Regions from separate parts of the Luteimicrobium sp. NPDC057192 genome, predicted to be linked through region 1. Evidence: riboswitches for the same ligand, from Rfam matches in the RefSeq annotation. Region 1 holds a riboswitch; the other holds the start of a gene.

Region 1 (6,786 bases):
CCGGTCGACCTCGCCCGCGCCGACGGCGCGTGGGCATGGGACGCGGGCGGCAAGCGCTACCTCGACCTGCTCGCCGGGTACTCGGCGCTCAACTTCGGCCACCGGCACCCGGCGCTCGTCGCCGCGGCGCACCGCCAGCTCGACACGCTCACGCTGACCTCCCGGGCGTTCGGGCACGTGCTCCTCGAGCCGTGGGCCGACCGGCTCGCCGCCCTCACCGGCACCTCGATGGTGCTGCCCATGAACACGGGCGCCGAAGCCGTCGAGACCGCGATCAAGACCGCGCGCAAGTGGGGCTACGACGTCAAGGGCGTCCCCGACGGGGAGGCGACGATCGTCGTCGGGGCGGGCAACTTCCACGGCCGCACCACCACCATCGTGTCGTTCTCCACCGACGACGACGCACGGCGCGGCTTCTCCCCGTACACCCCGGGCTTCCGCGTGGTTCCGTACGGGGACGCGGCCGCCGTCGAGGACGCGATCGACGACACAACCGTCGCGGTCCTGCTCGAGCCGATCCAGGGCGAGCAGGGCGTCGTCGTACCGCCCGAGGGATTCTGGCCGCGGGTCCGCGCGGCGTGCGACGCGAACGACGTCCTCCTCGTCGCCGACGAGATCCAGTCCGGTCTCGGCCGCACGGGCACGACGCTCGCCCTCGACCTCTGGGGCGTGCGCGCCGACCTCACGACGCTCGGCAAGGCCCTCGGGGGCGGCGTCGTGCCCATCTCGGCCGTCGTCGGGCGGGCGGACGTGCTCGGCGTCCTCACCCCCGGGACGCACGGCTCGACGTTCGGCGGGAACCCGCTCGCGTGCGCCGTGTCTCTCGCCGTCCTCGACCTGCTCGAGACCGGCGAGTACCAGGAGCGCGCCAAGACGCTCGGCGAGGTCCTGCACGACGCGCTCGGCGAGCTCGTCGCGGACGGCCTGCTCGCTGCGAGCCGCGGCGTGGGCCTCTGGGCGGGCCTCGACGTGCCGGTCGGTGCGATGCCCGACGACGCCGGAGCAGGTGATGCGGCACCCGGCCGCGTGCTGTGCGAGGCGCTGCTGGCCCGGGGCGTGCTCGCGAAGGAGGCGCACGGCCGCACCGTCCGGCTCGCACCGCCCCTCGTCGTCGAGGAGGACGACCTGCGCTGGGGCCTCACGCAGCTCCGCGCCGCGCTCACCCCGCCGAGGTAGGCCCCGGGGAGGGGCACGTCGCGAAGGAGCCCGCCGCCGCGGGTCACGGGGACGTCAGGAGGCGTCGAGCTCCGCGGTCCGGTCCTCCGCCTCGGACTCCGCGCACCGCTTCGTCACGACCATGACCGGGCACTGCGCGTGGTGAAGCACGGCCTGGCTCGTGGAGCCGAGGAGCATCCCGGAGAACCCGCCTCGCCCTCGGGACCCGACGACGATGAGGTCGGCGGCCTGCGAGAACTCGACGAGCAGCTCGGCGCCGGTGCCGTCGAGGACGATCCGCCGGACCTCGAGCCCGGGACGGTCCTCGACGAGCCGCTCGACGATGCGGTCGAGATTGGCGCCCGCGTCGGCGAGGACCTGCTCGTGGTCCACGGACGCCGGGAGCCACGCCAGCACCCCGGCACCCGACGCGATGGGGACGCCGGCCACGGCGACGAGCTCGCAGTCCCACAGCTGGGCGAGGTCGGCCGCGTGCCGGAGCGCGGCCTCGGAGGTCGGCGAGCCGTCGACGCCGGCGATGATCCGCGCGGGGTGGCGCACGGCGGGGAGCTGGTCGGCCGACTCGGGGGTGCGTTCGCCGTCGGGGGTGCGGAGCGGGACGACGACCGTCGCGCACCGGGAGTGCGCCGGGAGCGCGGACGACACCGTGCCGAGGAGCCGGCCGGCGAACCCGCCTCGGCCGCGTGTCCCGACGACCGCGAGCACGTGCTCCTCGCTGAGGTCGACGAGGACGCCCGTGGCGTCACCCGCGGCGAGCGACGCGCTCACCGGGACGCCGTGGGGCTTGACGCGGGCCACGGCCTCGTCGAGGACTGCCTTGGCGCCCGCCTGGACGGCGTCGTCGTCGATCGGCACGTAGCCGCCGTCGAGCGACGCGGACGTGAGGGTCGGGAGGTAGTACGAGCACACGACGTGCAGGCTCAGCCCGGCGTCGGCGGCGTACATCGTCGCCCAGTCGAGGGCGTGCAGGCTCGGCGCCGAGCCGTCGACGCCGACCAGAACGCTCTTTGCTCGCGTCATACCCATAGCCTACCGAGTGTGGGGGTAATAGACGAGCGCCCCGGCTGCCGTGGGGCAGCCGGGGCGCTCGGTACGTTTCGCGCGTCAGCCGACGCGGATGAACGTGGGGTTCGTCTGCCACATGGCGCGGAACTGGATCGTCTTGCCCGGACGCGGGGCGTCGATGATCGTGTTGCCGCCCGCGTAGATCGCGACGTGGCCCGGGGTCCAGATGAGGTCGCCCGGCTTGGCCTCGGCGCGCGAGATGATCGTGCCCGCGTAGTGCTGGGCCGACGACGTGCGCGGGAGCGAGATGCCGATCTGCGCGTACACGTAGGAGGTGAAGCCCGAGCAGTCGAAGCCCGACGGCGTCGTGCCGCCGTAGACGTACGGGACGCCCACGTAGCGGCTGGCGATCGCGATGATCTTGGAGCCGTTGGCCGAGGACGGGATCGAGGCGCTGGAGCTCGAGCTGGACGACGAGGTGCTCGTGTCCGAGGAGCTGCTGGAGTCGTCCGTCGACGTGAGGGCCGTGCGGACCTCGGAGCGGCTCGCGGCCTGGACGGTGCGGTGGACGACGGGCTCGGGGGCCGGCGTGACCTTCACCGACGCGGCGTCGGCGGTCCACTTGACGTGCTTCGTGACCGTGACCGTCTTGGACGTCTGCAGCTCGGCCTTCGCGGCCGCGGTGAGAGCGTCGAGGTCGACGGTGCTGAGCTTGCCCGAGTTGTCGGTGTGCGTCGTGGCCGCCTGCGCGGCGGGCCCGCCGAGCATCGAGACCAGGAGGCCTGACGACGCGGCGACGACGGCGGTGCGGCGACCCACGGTGGAGAGGCTGCCGGTCGCGGCGCTCGCCAGGGTTGCCAAGGGGGTTACAGGGCGACGCGCCGCACGGTGGCGGGCGCGAGCGGTACTGGTGCTCACTCGGTGGTCTCCTTTGACGCCTACGAGGTCAGCTGTCGGGTTCGGGTGGGAGAAGCACCCGGCCTCCGGCACCTTGCGGTACCTCGGGCTTCACCCCAAGGAAGTCGTTTCCGACTCCCGATCGTGGGTCCCCCGTCCCTGTCATCCACGTTCGCTGGGACCCCCACGGAGCGACAGGGCTCGGCGCTCTCCGTGAGGGCTCCGACGACGGTTGCCGCCGGAACTGCCCCTGAACGTACACGACCCCGCGGCGAATGTCACGCCCCGGTCACGACGTAAGTGAGGGGCTCGTCCGAACTGGTACGGAGGTCCCAGCGCGGGGCTTGCGACGGGTCAGCCGGCGGCGACGAAGACGTGTCGCGAGACCTCGTCCGCGAGGGCCAGCGGCTTCTCCGCGTCACCACCCCGGACCGACAGCATCCCGCCGTCCCACTGCGCCTCGACGCGCGCGCCGGGGACGATCCCGGCCTCGGCCAGGCGCGCGAGGAGCTCGACGTCGGGCTGCAGGGGCTCGCCCAGCCGCCGCACGTCGGCGTGGACCGTCTCGGCGGTCCCCTGTGCCGGGCGGGCGACGTCGAGCAGCGGGACGACGCCCTCGAGGAAGTCCTCGTGCGTCGGCTCCTCGCCCAGCTCGGACAGGCCCGGGATCGGGTTCCCGTACGGCGAGAAGTGCGGGTGACCCAGGAGCTCGGCGAGGCGCTTCTCGACGCGGTCGCTCATGACGTGCTCCCAGCGGCACGCCTCCTCGTGGACGTACTCCCAGTCGAGGCCGACGACGTCCGTCAGCAGGCGCTCCGCGAGGCGGTGCTTGCGCATGACCCGCATGGCCTTGGTGTAGCCCTGCTCGGTGAGCTCGAGGTGGCGGTCACCGGTCACGACCACGAGGTCGTCGCGCTCCATCCGGGCGACGGTCTGGGAGACGGTCGGGCCCGAGTGCCCCAGCCGCTCCGCGATCCGGGCACGCAGCGGGACGATCCCCTCCTCGACGAGCTCGTAGATCGTCTTGAGGTACATCTCGGTGGTGTCGATGAGATCGCTCACTGCTGCTCCCTGAAGCGTCGGTGGGCCCCAGTCTAGGGCGGCCCACCCACCGGAATCCGGTACGGGCCGACGGGGCCGCTCCCCTACCCTGGACGCGTGGCCACGACCCCCGCTGACATCCGCATCCCCACCGACCTGCTGCCTGCGGACGGCCGCTTCGGTGCCGGACCGAGCAAGGTGCGCGACGCGCAGGTGAGCGCGCTCGCCGCGGCGGCCCGGACGCCGCTCGGGACGTCGCACCGACAGGAGCCGGTGCGCTCGCTCGTCCGCCGGGTCCGCACAGGCCTCGCGGACCTGTTCTCGCTGCCTGACGGCTACGAGGTCGCGCTCGGCAACGGCGGGTCGACGGCGTTCTGGGACGTGGCGACGTTCTGCCTCGTCCGGTCGAGGGCGCAGCACGCGGCGTTCGGGGAGTTCGGGGCCAAGTTCGCGACGGCGACGTCGCGCGCTCCGTTCCTCGAGACGTCGACCGTCGTCGAGGCACCCGCGGGCACGGTCGCGCACTGCCGCCCCGAGGACGGGGTCGACGTCTACGCGTTCCCGCACAACGAGACGTCGACGGGCGCGGTGAGCCCCGTCGAGCGCGTCGCCGGGTCGCAAGCGGCCGGGGCCCTCACCGTCGTCGACGGGACGTCGGCCGCGGGCGGTCTCGGCGTGGACGTCGCCCAGACCGACGCGTACTACTTCGCGCCGCAGAAGTCGTTCGGCTCGGACGGCGGCCTGTGGCTCGCCCTGCTGTCGCCCGACGCCGTCGAGCGGGCCGCGCAGCTCGAGGCCGAGCGTTGGGTGCCCGAGTTCCTCTCGCTCACCACCGCGCTGACGAACTCGCGCCAGGACCAGACCCTCAACACCCCCGCGATCGCGACGCTCCTCCTCATGGCCGAGCAGATCGAGTGGATGCTCGAGCAGGGCGGCCTGGAGTGGACGACGGCGCGCACCGCGGCCTCGGCCGCCCACCTGTACGGCTGGGCCGAGTCGCGGCCGTGGGCGACGCCCTTCGTGACGGACCCCGCGGAGCGTTCGAACGTCGTCGGGACCGTCGACCTCGACGACGCCGTGCCCGCCGCCGACGTCCTCGCCGCCTTGCGCGCGAACGGCGTCGTCGACGCCTTCGCCTACCGCAAGCTCGGCCGCAACCAGCTCCGCGTCGCAATGTTCCCCGCGATCGAGCCCGACGACGTCGCGGCGCTGACCGCGTGCGTCGACTTCGTGGTCGAGCAGCTGGGCTGACGAAGGTTCGTCAGCGGCCGAGGACGGCGCGGAACGTCGCGCGGAGCTCGCGCACGTAGACCTGCGGCTGCTCCCACGCCGGGAAGTGACCGCCCCGCTCGGGCGTGCCCCAGTAGCGCAGGTCCGCGAAGCGGCGCTCGGCCCACCGCCGGGACGGGCGCGGGTTGTCCCGGAAGATCGCCGCGCCCACGGGGACCCGGACGACCTCGTCGGGCCGCGGCGGCGTCGTCATCCACCGCTCGACGGTCCGGATGCTCTCGGCGTAGAGCCGCGTCGACGAGGTCGCGGTGCCGGTGAGCCAGTAGAGCGTCACGTCGTCGAGCACCTGGTCGCGGCTGAGCACGGCGAACGGGTCGCCGTCGTGGTCCGACCACGCCGCGACCTTCTCGAAGATCCACGCGGCCAGCCCGGTCGGCGAGTCGGACAGCCCGTACCCGAGCGTCTGCGGGCGCGACGCGTGGACGGCCGAGTACGCCGACCCCTCGGCCCCGGCCTCGCGCGCAGCGAGGTCCGCCCGCTCCGCCTCCGTGAGGTGGGGCGACGTGAGGTCCGGGGCGACGAGCGGCGGCGTGAGGTGGAGCCCGACGACGTGCGCCCGGTCCTGCAGGCCGAGGAGCGTGCTGATGCTCGTCCCCCAGTCGCCGCCCGCGGCGCCGTACCGGTCGTAGCCGAGCCCGGCCATGAGCGTGGCCCACGCGCGCGCGATCCGTCCGATCCCCCAGCCCGGCACCCGCGGCCGGTCGCTGAACCCGTAGCCCGGGAGCGAGGGCACCACGACGTGGAAGGCGGGCGCGTCGTCGGGCGGCTGGGTGAGGGGCTCGACGACGTCGAGGAACTCGAGGAACGAGCCGGGCCAGCCGTGCGTGACGATGAGAGGCGTCGCGTCGGGGCGCGGCGAGCGGACGTGCACGAAGTGGACGTGGAGACCGTCGATCTCGGCCCGGTACTGCTCGAACCCGGCGAGCCGTCGCTCGAGCCGGCGCCAGCTGTAGCCGTCGGCCCAGTACCGCGCCAGGTCGTGCATCACGTCGAGCGGGACTCCTTGAGCCCCGCCGGCGACGGTCTCCGCGTCCGGCCAGCGCGTCGCGCGCACCCGGCGGCGGAGCTCGTCGAGCTCCGCGTCGGGCACGTGGACCTCGAACGGGACGACGCGCACGGTCCCACCATGGACCGGGACTCCGACGAGCACACACCGCGGGTAACGCTCAGGCGGCCGCGGACCGCGCCTGCGTGTCCTGCTCGTCGAGCTCCCGAGCGGCCTCCTCGCGCGCCGCGCGGGCGGCGGGCACGGGGACCGCCGCGCCGTCGTCGGCATCCAGGTAGCGCACCACGAGGTGAGGGCGGGTCGTGACCCGGTACCGGACCTGCACGTGCCAGTGGCGCAGGACCCAGATCCCCGCGCCCACGGACACGAGC
Region 2 (6,786 bases), on a different contig from region 1:
GACCTCGGCACCCTGCGCGGCGAGCGCGTCGAGACCGTCGGCGAGCCCGCACAGCATGCCCTCGACGGCGGCGCGTGCCACGTGCTCGGGCGTCGCGGTCGCGAGGCGCAGGCCGTGGAACGAGCCGGTCGCGTCGGGCCGGTTGGGCGTGCGCTCGCCCTCGAGGTAGGGCACGAGGACGAGGCCGTCGGCCCCGGCGGGCGCGCCGAGCGCGAGCTTGGACAGCCCGACGTGGTCGACGCCGAGGATGCTGCGGGCCGCGTCGAGGACGCGGCTGGCGTTGAGCGTCACGCCGAGCAGGAGGTACCGCCCGGTCGCGTCGGCGAAGCCGTTGACCAGCCCGGACGCGTCGGCGCTGGGTTGCTCCGCGACCGCGGACACGACGCCGGACGTGCCGATCGAGATCGCGACGTCGCCCGCGCCCATGCCGAGCCCGAGCGCGGCGCCGGCGTTGTCGCCGGCCCCGGCACCGACGACGAGCCCCGTAGCCACGGTCTGCGAGCCTCGCGTGGTCCCCGCGGCCTCGCCGGCCCCGACGACGCGCGGCAGCGCGATCCGCTCGGCCGTCGCCTCGTCCACCCGGAGCGCGCGTGCGAGCAGGTCGCGGCGGTAGGAGTCGAGCCCCCAGTAGCCGGTGCCGGACGCGTCGGACCGGTCGGTCGTGAGCGCCGTGAGGTCGGGCTCGAGCCCCTGCGACCGCGGCCCGTACCCGGCGATGCGCCAGGTCAGCCAGTCGTGGGGGAGCGCGACGGCCGCGATCCTCTCGACCAGGTCGGGCTCGTGGTCGGCGACCCAGCGCAGCTTGGTCACGGTGAGCGACGCGACGGGCACGGACCCGACGGCCTCGGCCCACGCGGCGGCGCCCAGCTCGTCCGTGAGGTCGGCCGCGGCCCCGGCGGAACGCGTGTCGTTCCACAGGAGCGCGGGCCGGAGGACCTCGCCGTCGGCGTCGAGCAGGACCATGCCGTGCTGCTGCCCGCCGACGGCGAGCGCGGCGACGCCGGACCCGTCCCCGAGCCCGCCGGCCGCTGCCGCCGCCTCGACGAACGCGTCCCACCAGGCGTCGGGGTGCACCTCGGTGCCGTCGGGGTGCGACGCGGAGCCGGTGCGCACGAGCGCGCCGGTCTCCGCGTCGCGGACCACGACCTTGCACGACTGGGTCGACGAGTCGACCCCCGCGACAAGGGTTCCGCTCATCAGCCGACGAGGTGCTTCAGCGCGAGCTGGTGCAGCGCGACGAGGCCGTACTCGCGCTCGGCGGCGGCGTCGAGGTCGAACGTCTCGCGCGTCGTCGGGTCGGCGAGGAACTGGTCGAAGGTCTCGCCCTCGGCGAGCGTCGACTGGCCGAGCTCGAAGATGCCGGCGTGCTCGAACGCCTTCTGCACCTCGGGGTCCTCGCGGTACTGCTTGGCCTTCTTGGCGAGGAGCGTGTAGGTCTCGATGTTGGCGCGCGCGGAGTCCCACACGCCGTCGGGGCCCTCGGTGCGGGACGGCTTGTAGTCGAAGTGGCGGGCGCCCTCGTAGCGGGGGCCGCCGTTCGGGAAGCCGTTCTCGAGCAGGTCGACCGTGAAGAACGCGGACAGCAGGTCGCCGTGGCCGAAGACGAGGTCCTGGTCGAACTTCGGGCCGTGCTGGCCGTTGAGGTCGATGTGGAACAGCTTGCCCGCGTACAGGGCGAGCGCGAGGCCGTGCGTGTAGTTGAGCGTGGCCATCTGCTCGTGGCCGGTCTCGGGGTTCAGGCCGACGATGTCGCCGTTGTCGAGGGTGGCGATGAGCGCGAGCGCGTGGCCGATCGACGGCAGGAAGATGTCGCCGCGGGGCTCGTTGGGCTTCGGCTCGAGGCCGATGCGCAGGTCGTAGCCGCGGTCCTTGATGTAGGCGGCGACGGTGTCGATGCCCTCGGCGTAGCGGGCGTGCGCGGCGTGCAGGTCCTTCGAGTTGTCGTACTCGACGCCCTCGCGGCCGCCCCACATGACGAAGGTCTGCGCGCCGAGCTCGGCGGCGAGGTCGACGTTGCGGAGGATCTTGCGCAGGCCGAAGCGGCGGACGCCGCGGTCGTTCGACGTGAACGCGCCGTCCTTGAAGACGGGGTGCGTGAACGTGTTGGTGGTGACCATCTCGATCACGAGGCCGGTCTCGTCGGCGGCCTTCTTGACGGCGTCGACGCGCGCGCGGCGGTCGGCGTCGTCGGCGTCGAACGGGAAGACGTCGTTGTCGTGGAACGTGAAGCCCCACGCGCCGATGTCGGCGAGCTTGCGGACGGACTCGGCGGGGTCGAGCGCGGCGCGCGTCGGGTCGCCGAAGGGGTCCTGGGCCTGCCAGCCCACGGTCCAGAGACCGAACGAGAACTTGAACTCAGGGGTGGCCGCGGGGGTGCTCATCCGGGGTGCTCCTCATCGAGGTACGGGGATCGCGAGACGGCTCGGGATCGCGGTTGGCGGCCCGTCCGCGACGACGCCGCGACCGAGCCTTTGTTGTACGGATGAACTTAACGCGTGACGCAGGTAGGGTCAAGGCTCATGGAGCTCCCCGGCGTCGGCACCCCCAAGGCGCGGCAGGCCTCGCTGCGCGAGCACAACCTCGCGCTCGTCGCCCGCAGCGTGTTCGGTGCTGCCGAGCCGCCCTCCCGCGCCGCCGTCGCCGCGGCCACCGGGCTCACCCGGGCCACCGTCGGCTCGCTCGTCGACCAGCTCGTCGCGGGACGTGTCGTCGCCGAGCTCGCACCCTCGCCCGGCCAGGTCGGGCGCCCCGCCGTGCCCCTCGTGCCCGCGCCCCGGACCGTCGTCGCGCTCGGGCTGGAGGTCAACGTCGACTACGTCGGCGTCCGGGCCCTCGACCTCACCGGGGCGACCGTGGCCGAGCGGCTCGACGACTCGCGCGGCGTGACGGGCGCGGGCAGCGACCCCGTCCGCGTGCTCGCGCGGGTGGGGGACCTCGCGCGCGAGGTCGTCGCGGAGGTCAGGGCCGACGGGATGCGGCTCGCGGGCGCGCGGCTCGCGCTGCCGGGTCTGGTCGACGCGCGGGCGGGCTTCCTGCAGGTAGCGCCCAACCTCGGGTGGGAGTCGCTCGCGCCCGTGCCGCTGCTCGGGCCGCTGCCCGCGCGCGTCGAGATCGCGAACGAGGCCAACCTCGCGGGCCTCGCCCAGCTCCCGTTCGGCCAGTTCGCCGCGTCCGGCCACGACGGCACGACGTTCGTGCACGTCTCGGGCGACGTCGGCATCGGCGCCGCGATCGTCCTCGACGGCGAGCTCTACCTGGGCCGGCACGGCTGGGCGGGCGAGATCGGGCACGTCGTCGTCGACCCGGCCGGCCCGCGCTGCCGCTGCGGCGCCACCGGCTGCCTCGAGCAGCTCGCCGGCAAGGACGCGCTCCTGCGCGGCCTCGGGCTCGACACCCCGGCCCCCCGTGCCCCCCGGTCCGACGACGGCGCCTCCGACGGCCTCGCTCCCGTCCTCGAGGCCCTCGCTGCGGGCGGGGAGGCGGGCGACCGGGCGCGGGACGTCGTCGCCCGCGCAGGTAAGGCCCTCGGCACCGCGCTGTCGACGCTCGTGAACCTGCTCGACCTCGACACCGTCCTGCTGGGCGGGGTGTACGCGCCGCTCACGGAGGACCTGCGCCCGAGCCTCGAGGCCGAGCTGCGGACGCGCGTGCTCGCCTCCCCGTGGGAGCGGATCGCCGTCCGCCCCGCACCGGTGGCCGGGTACGCCGCGCTCACGGGCGGCGCGCGCGCCGTCCTGCGGGACCTGGTGCAGGGGCCGAGCGACTACCTCGAGTCCCTGGAGACGACGAGAACGCCGGAGTAGGACGGCGTCCTGCTCCGGCGTTCTCGTCGGTGGTGCGGGCGGTGTGCCCGGACCGCGTGGGTCAGATCGTGTTCGCCTTGGCGCTCACGTGGACGAACGTCCAGCTGGCCCGCCACATGCTCCGCACGTGGATGGACTTGCCGGGCCGCGGGGCGTCGATGATCTTGTTGCCGCCGACGTAGATGCCCACGTGGCCGGGGGTGTAGACCAGGTCGCCCGCCTTGGCGTGGCGCTTGGAGACGACCTTGCCGGCGTGGCGCTGGCCCGACGACGTGCGCGGGAGCGACTTCACCTTGGTGTGCTTGTACACGTACTTGGTGAAGCCCGAGCAGTCGAAGCCGCGGGGGCTCGAGCCGCCGTACACGTAGCGCGTGCCGGTGTACTTCACGGCCTTCTCGACGACGCGCGACGAGTACTTGTGCGTCCTGACGGTCGTGAACTTGGTGCGCTCCTTGACGGTGCGCGGCGTCGCCGGGTGGATCGTCGCGCGGACGCGGTGCTTGCCGGTGCTCAGGTGCGACGACAGGCGGTAGGTGGCCTTCCCGCTCTTGAGCGTGCGGACGGCGACGAGCTTGCCGCTGACGCGGAAGTAGACCTTGCCGGCGGTCGCGTGGCCCCGGGTGAGGGAGCGCACGGTGACGAGCGGCGGGCGCTTCTTGTAGTAGGACCGGTCGCTGACGCGGAGGGAGAGCGTCGGGGTGGCCTTGGCCGACGTCGCGGTCTTGACGGTGGTAGCGGCGGCCGCGGGGGTCGCCGCGCCGACGGCGACGAGGCCGCCGCCGAGGAGGCCTGCGAGGAGGCCGGTGGTGGTCGCGACGCGGCCGAAGCGGCGCACACGCCCACCCTCAGGGCGCACGGCGCCCTGCTCACGGGTTCGGAGCATGGTGTTGTACCTCTCACGCCTGCGAGGTGAGCTGTCGGGTTCGGGCGGGAGGTACGTGCCCGGCCGCGTGGTGCGGCTTCACCCCGAGGAGGTCCGGTCCGTCATGGCCCGGGCCACCGAAGGTGGGTCCCCCGTCGCTGCCACGGTCATGGGCCCTTCCCGGTGGCAGCGCTCGGCGTTCCGGGTCGGGGCAGACGGCAGGTCGAGCGTCCGTCGGCTGATCGAGGCTAGGCAACGGAGGTCCGAGGTCACAAATATGTAACGAGGGATTGCGCCTGTCCGAGTTGCCTGCTACGGCACGGTGGGATCGGGTCGATCACACCCGATCACGGGTATCCCAAAGTGGGCGATAGCCGGGCGCATGGGCGGGGTTTCCGCGGTACGGGCGTGCCGCAAACCTTCACAACCGGGAGCGCTTCCATCGGCGTGTCGACGCCCGAGATGTCGGACTCGTCGCCCGCGTCGGAGGGGGTCGCCTCGTCGCGGGCTCGCGTGTAGGCTTCGGAATAAGGAAGGACGCCGTTCAAAACTCCGTCCGGCCGAGTCAGCCCCTCGTCTGCCCACACCGTCAGCGGACCCAGCCGACCGGAGGATCAGGTCCATGCCCAGCACCCAGGCCGCACCCGCACGCCAGCAGCTCGCGCGGCGCGCCGCCGTCCTCCTCGCCGCGGGCCACGACGCGGCCTCGCGCGACGTGCTCACGCAGCCCCTCGGCGACTCGACGGTCGTGCAGCGGGCCCTCGAGACGCTCACCCACGTCGTCGACCGCGACCGCACCGTGGTCGTCGTGGCATCGGGCGACACGCGCGTCCGCGAGCTCCTCGGCCCGGACCTCACGTACGTCGAGCAGTCGGGGTCCGCGGGCACCGGCCCCGCAGCGCTCGCGGCGCGCGCCGCGCTCCCGGCCGACGCGGACGTCGTCCTCGTCGCCTACGCGGACACGCCGCTGCTGCGCAGCGAGTCCCTGCTGGCGCTGCTCACCCGGCACGCGCTCAAGGGCGCCGACCTCACCTTCCTCACCGCCGTGCTCGCGGAGCCGCGCCCCGCGTACGACCGGGTCGTCCGCGTCGACGGCGAGGTCACCGCGATCGTGAGCGCCGGGACGGAGCCCGCCGCGGGGGAGACCACCGACGGGCACGAGATCAACGTGGGCGCCTACGTCGCGGCTCCCGCGCTGCTGTTCGGGGCGCTCGAGGAGCTCGTCGCCGCGGGCGCGGAGCGGCTCACCGACCTCGCGCACCGCGCCATCGCCGACGGCCGACGCGTCTCGACGTACCAGATCTACGACACCGACGAGGTGCACGGCATCAACTCGCCGGCCGAGCTCCAGGAGGCCGCGGACATCCTGCTCAAGCGCCTCTTCATGCCGAAGAAGAACACCGACACGACCATCCACTTCGGGACGGGCGGCTGGCGCGCGGTGATCGGCGAGGGGTACACGCTCGCGAACGTGCGCCGTCTGTCCCAGGCCATCGCCAACGAGACCACGCGCCGCGGGCTCGAGTCGCGCGGCGTCGTCATCGGCGGGGACCGGCGCTTCCTCTCGGAGGAGTCGAAGATCGCGGCCGCCGAGGTCTTCGCCGGCAACAACATCCCGGTCACCCTCCTGCCCGACGACGTCCCCACCCCCCTGGTGACGTTCGCGGCGCCCTACCTCGGTTCGGCCTACGGGATCATCGTCACCTCGAGCCACAACCCGCCCGAGTGGAACGGCATCAAGGTGTTCCGTGCCGACGGCTCGCTGCCGCTCGACGACGAGACCGACCGCTACCAGGACGAGGCCAACGCCATGTCCGTGGACGACGTGATCACGCTCGACCTCGACCTCGCGCGCAAGGCGGGCGTCGTCGTCGACCGGACGCTCACCGACCCGTACGTCGACGCGATCGAGAAGATCGTCGACGTGGACGCCGTCCGCGGGTCGAACCTCCAGGTCGTCGTCGACCCGATGTACGGGACGAGCCAGCTCACGCTCGGCACGATCCTCGGCGACATGCGCGTCCGGGCCGAGTTCATCCACGCGCAGCACAACCCGCTGTTCGGCGGGATCGCGCCCGCACCCGACCTGCAGCGCCTGTCGTCGCTCATCGAGATGATCCG

Evidence for each region. Region 1 has a riboswitch for cyclic di-AMP ahead of ACFT5B_RS15560 (C40 family peptidase). Riboswitches for the same ligand answer to the same signal wherever they lie in the genome.
Region 2: it holds a riboswitch for cyclic di-AMP, as region 1 does, so the genes downstream of both, ACFT5B_RS11965 (C40 family peptidase) here and ACFT5B_RS15560 (C40 family peptidase) in region 1, are expected to answer to the same signal.

What each region holds. Positions count from the first base shown of each region.
Region 1 covers NZ_JBHUWD010000035.1:9,665-16,450, forward strand. The annotation lists gene rocD (ornithine--oxo-acid transaminase) at 1-1,176, shown strand, start outside; gene ACFT5B_RS15555 (universal stress protein) at 1,231-2,196, opposite strand; gene ACFT5B_RS15560 (C40 family peptidase) at 2,281-3,000, opposite strand; cyclic di-AMP (ydaO/yuaA leader) riboswitch at 3,103-3,295, opposite strand; gene ACFT5B_RS15565 (metal-dependent transcriptional regulator) at 3,433-4,140, opposite strand; gene serC (phosphoserine transaminase) at 4,237-5,370, shown strand; gene ACFT5B_RS15575 (epoxide hydrolase family protein) at 5,381-6,526, opposite strand; gene ACFT5B_RS15580 (MFS transporter) at 6,576-6,786, opposite strand, start outside.
Region 2 covers NZ_JBHUWD010000023.1:22,344-29,129, reverse strand. The annotation lists gene xylB (xylulokinase) at 1-1,197, opposite strand, end outside; gene xylA (xylose isomerase) at 1,197-2,381, opposite strand; gene ACFT5B_RS11970 (ROK family protein) at 2,520-3,803, shown strand; gene ACFT5B_RS11965 (C40 family peptidase) at 3,865-4,638, opposite strand; cyclic di-AMP (ydaO/yuaA leader) riboswitch at 4,692-4,851, opposite strand; gene ACFT5B_RS11960 (NTP transferase domain-containing protein) at 5,288-6,786, shown strand, end outside.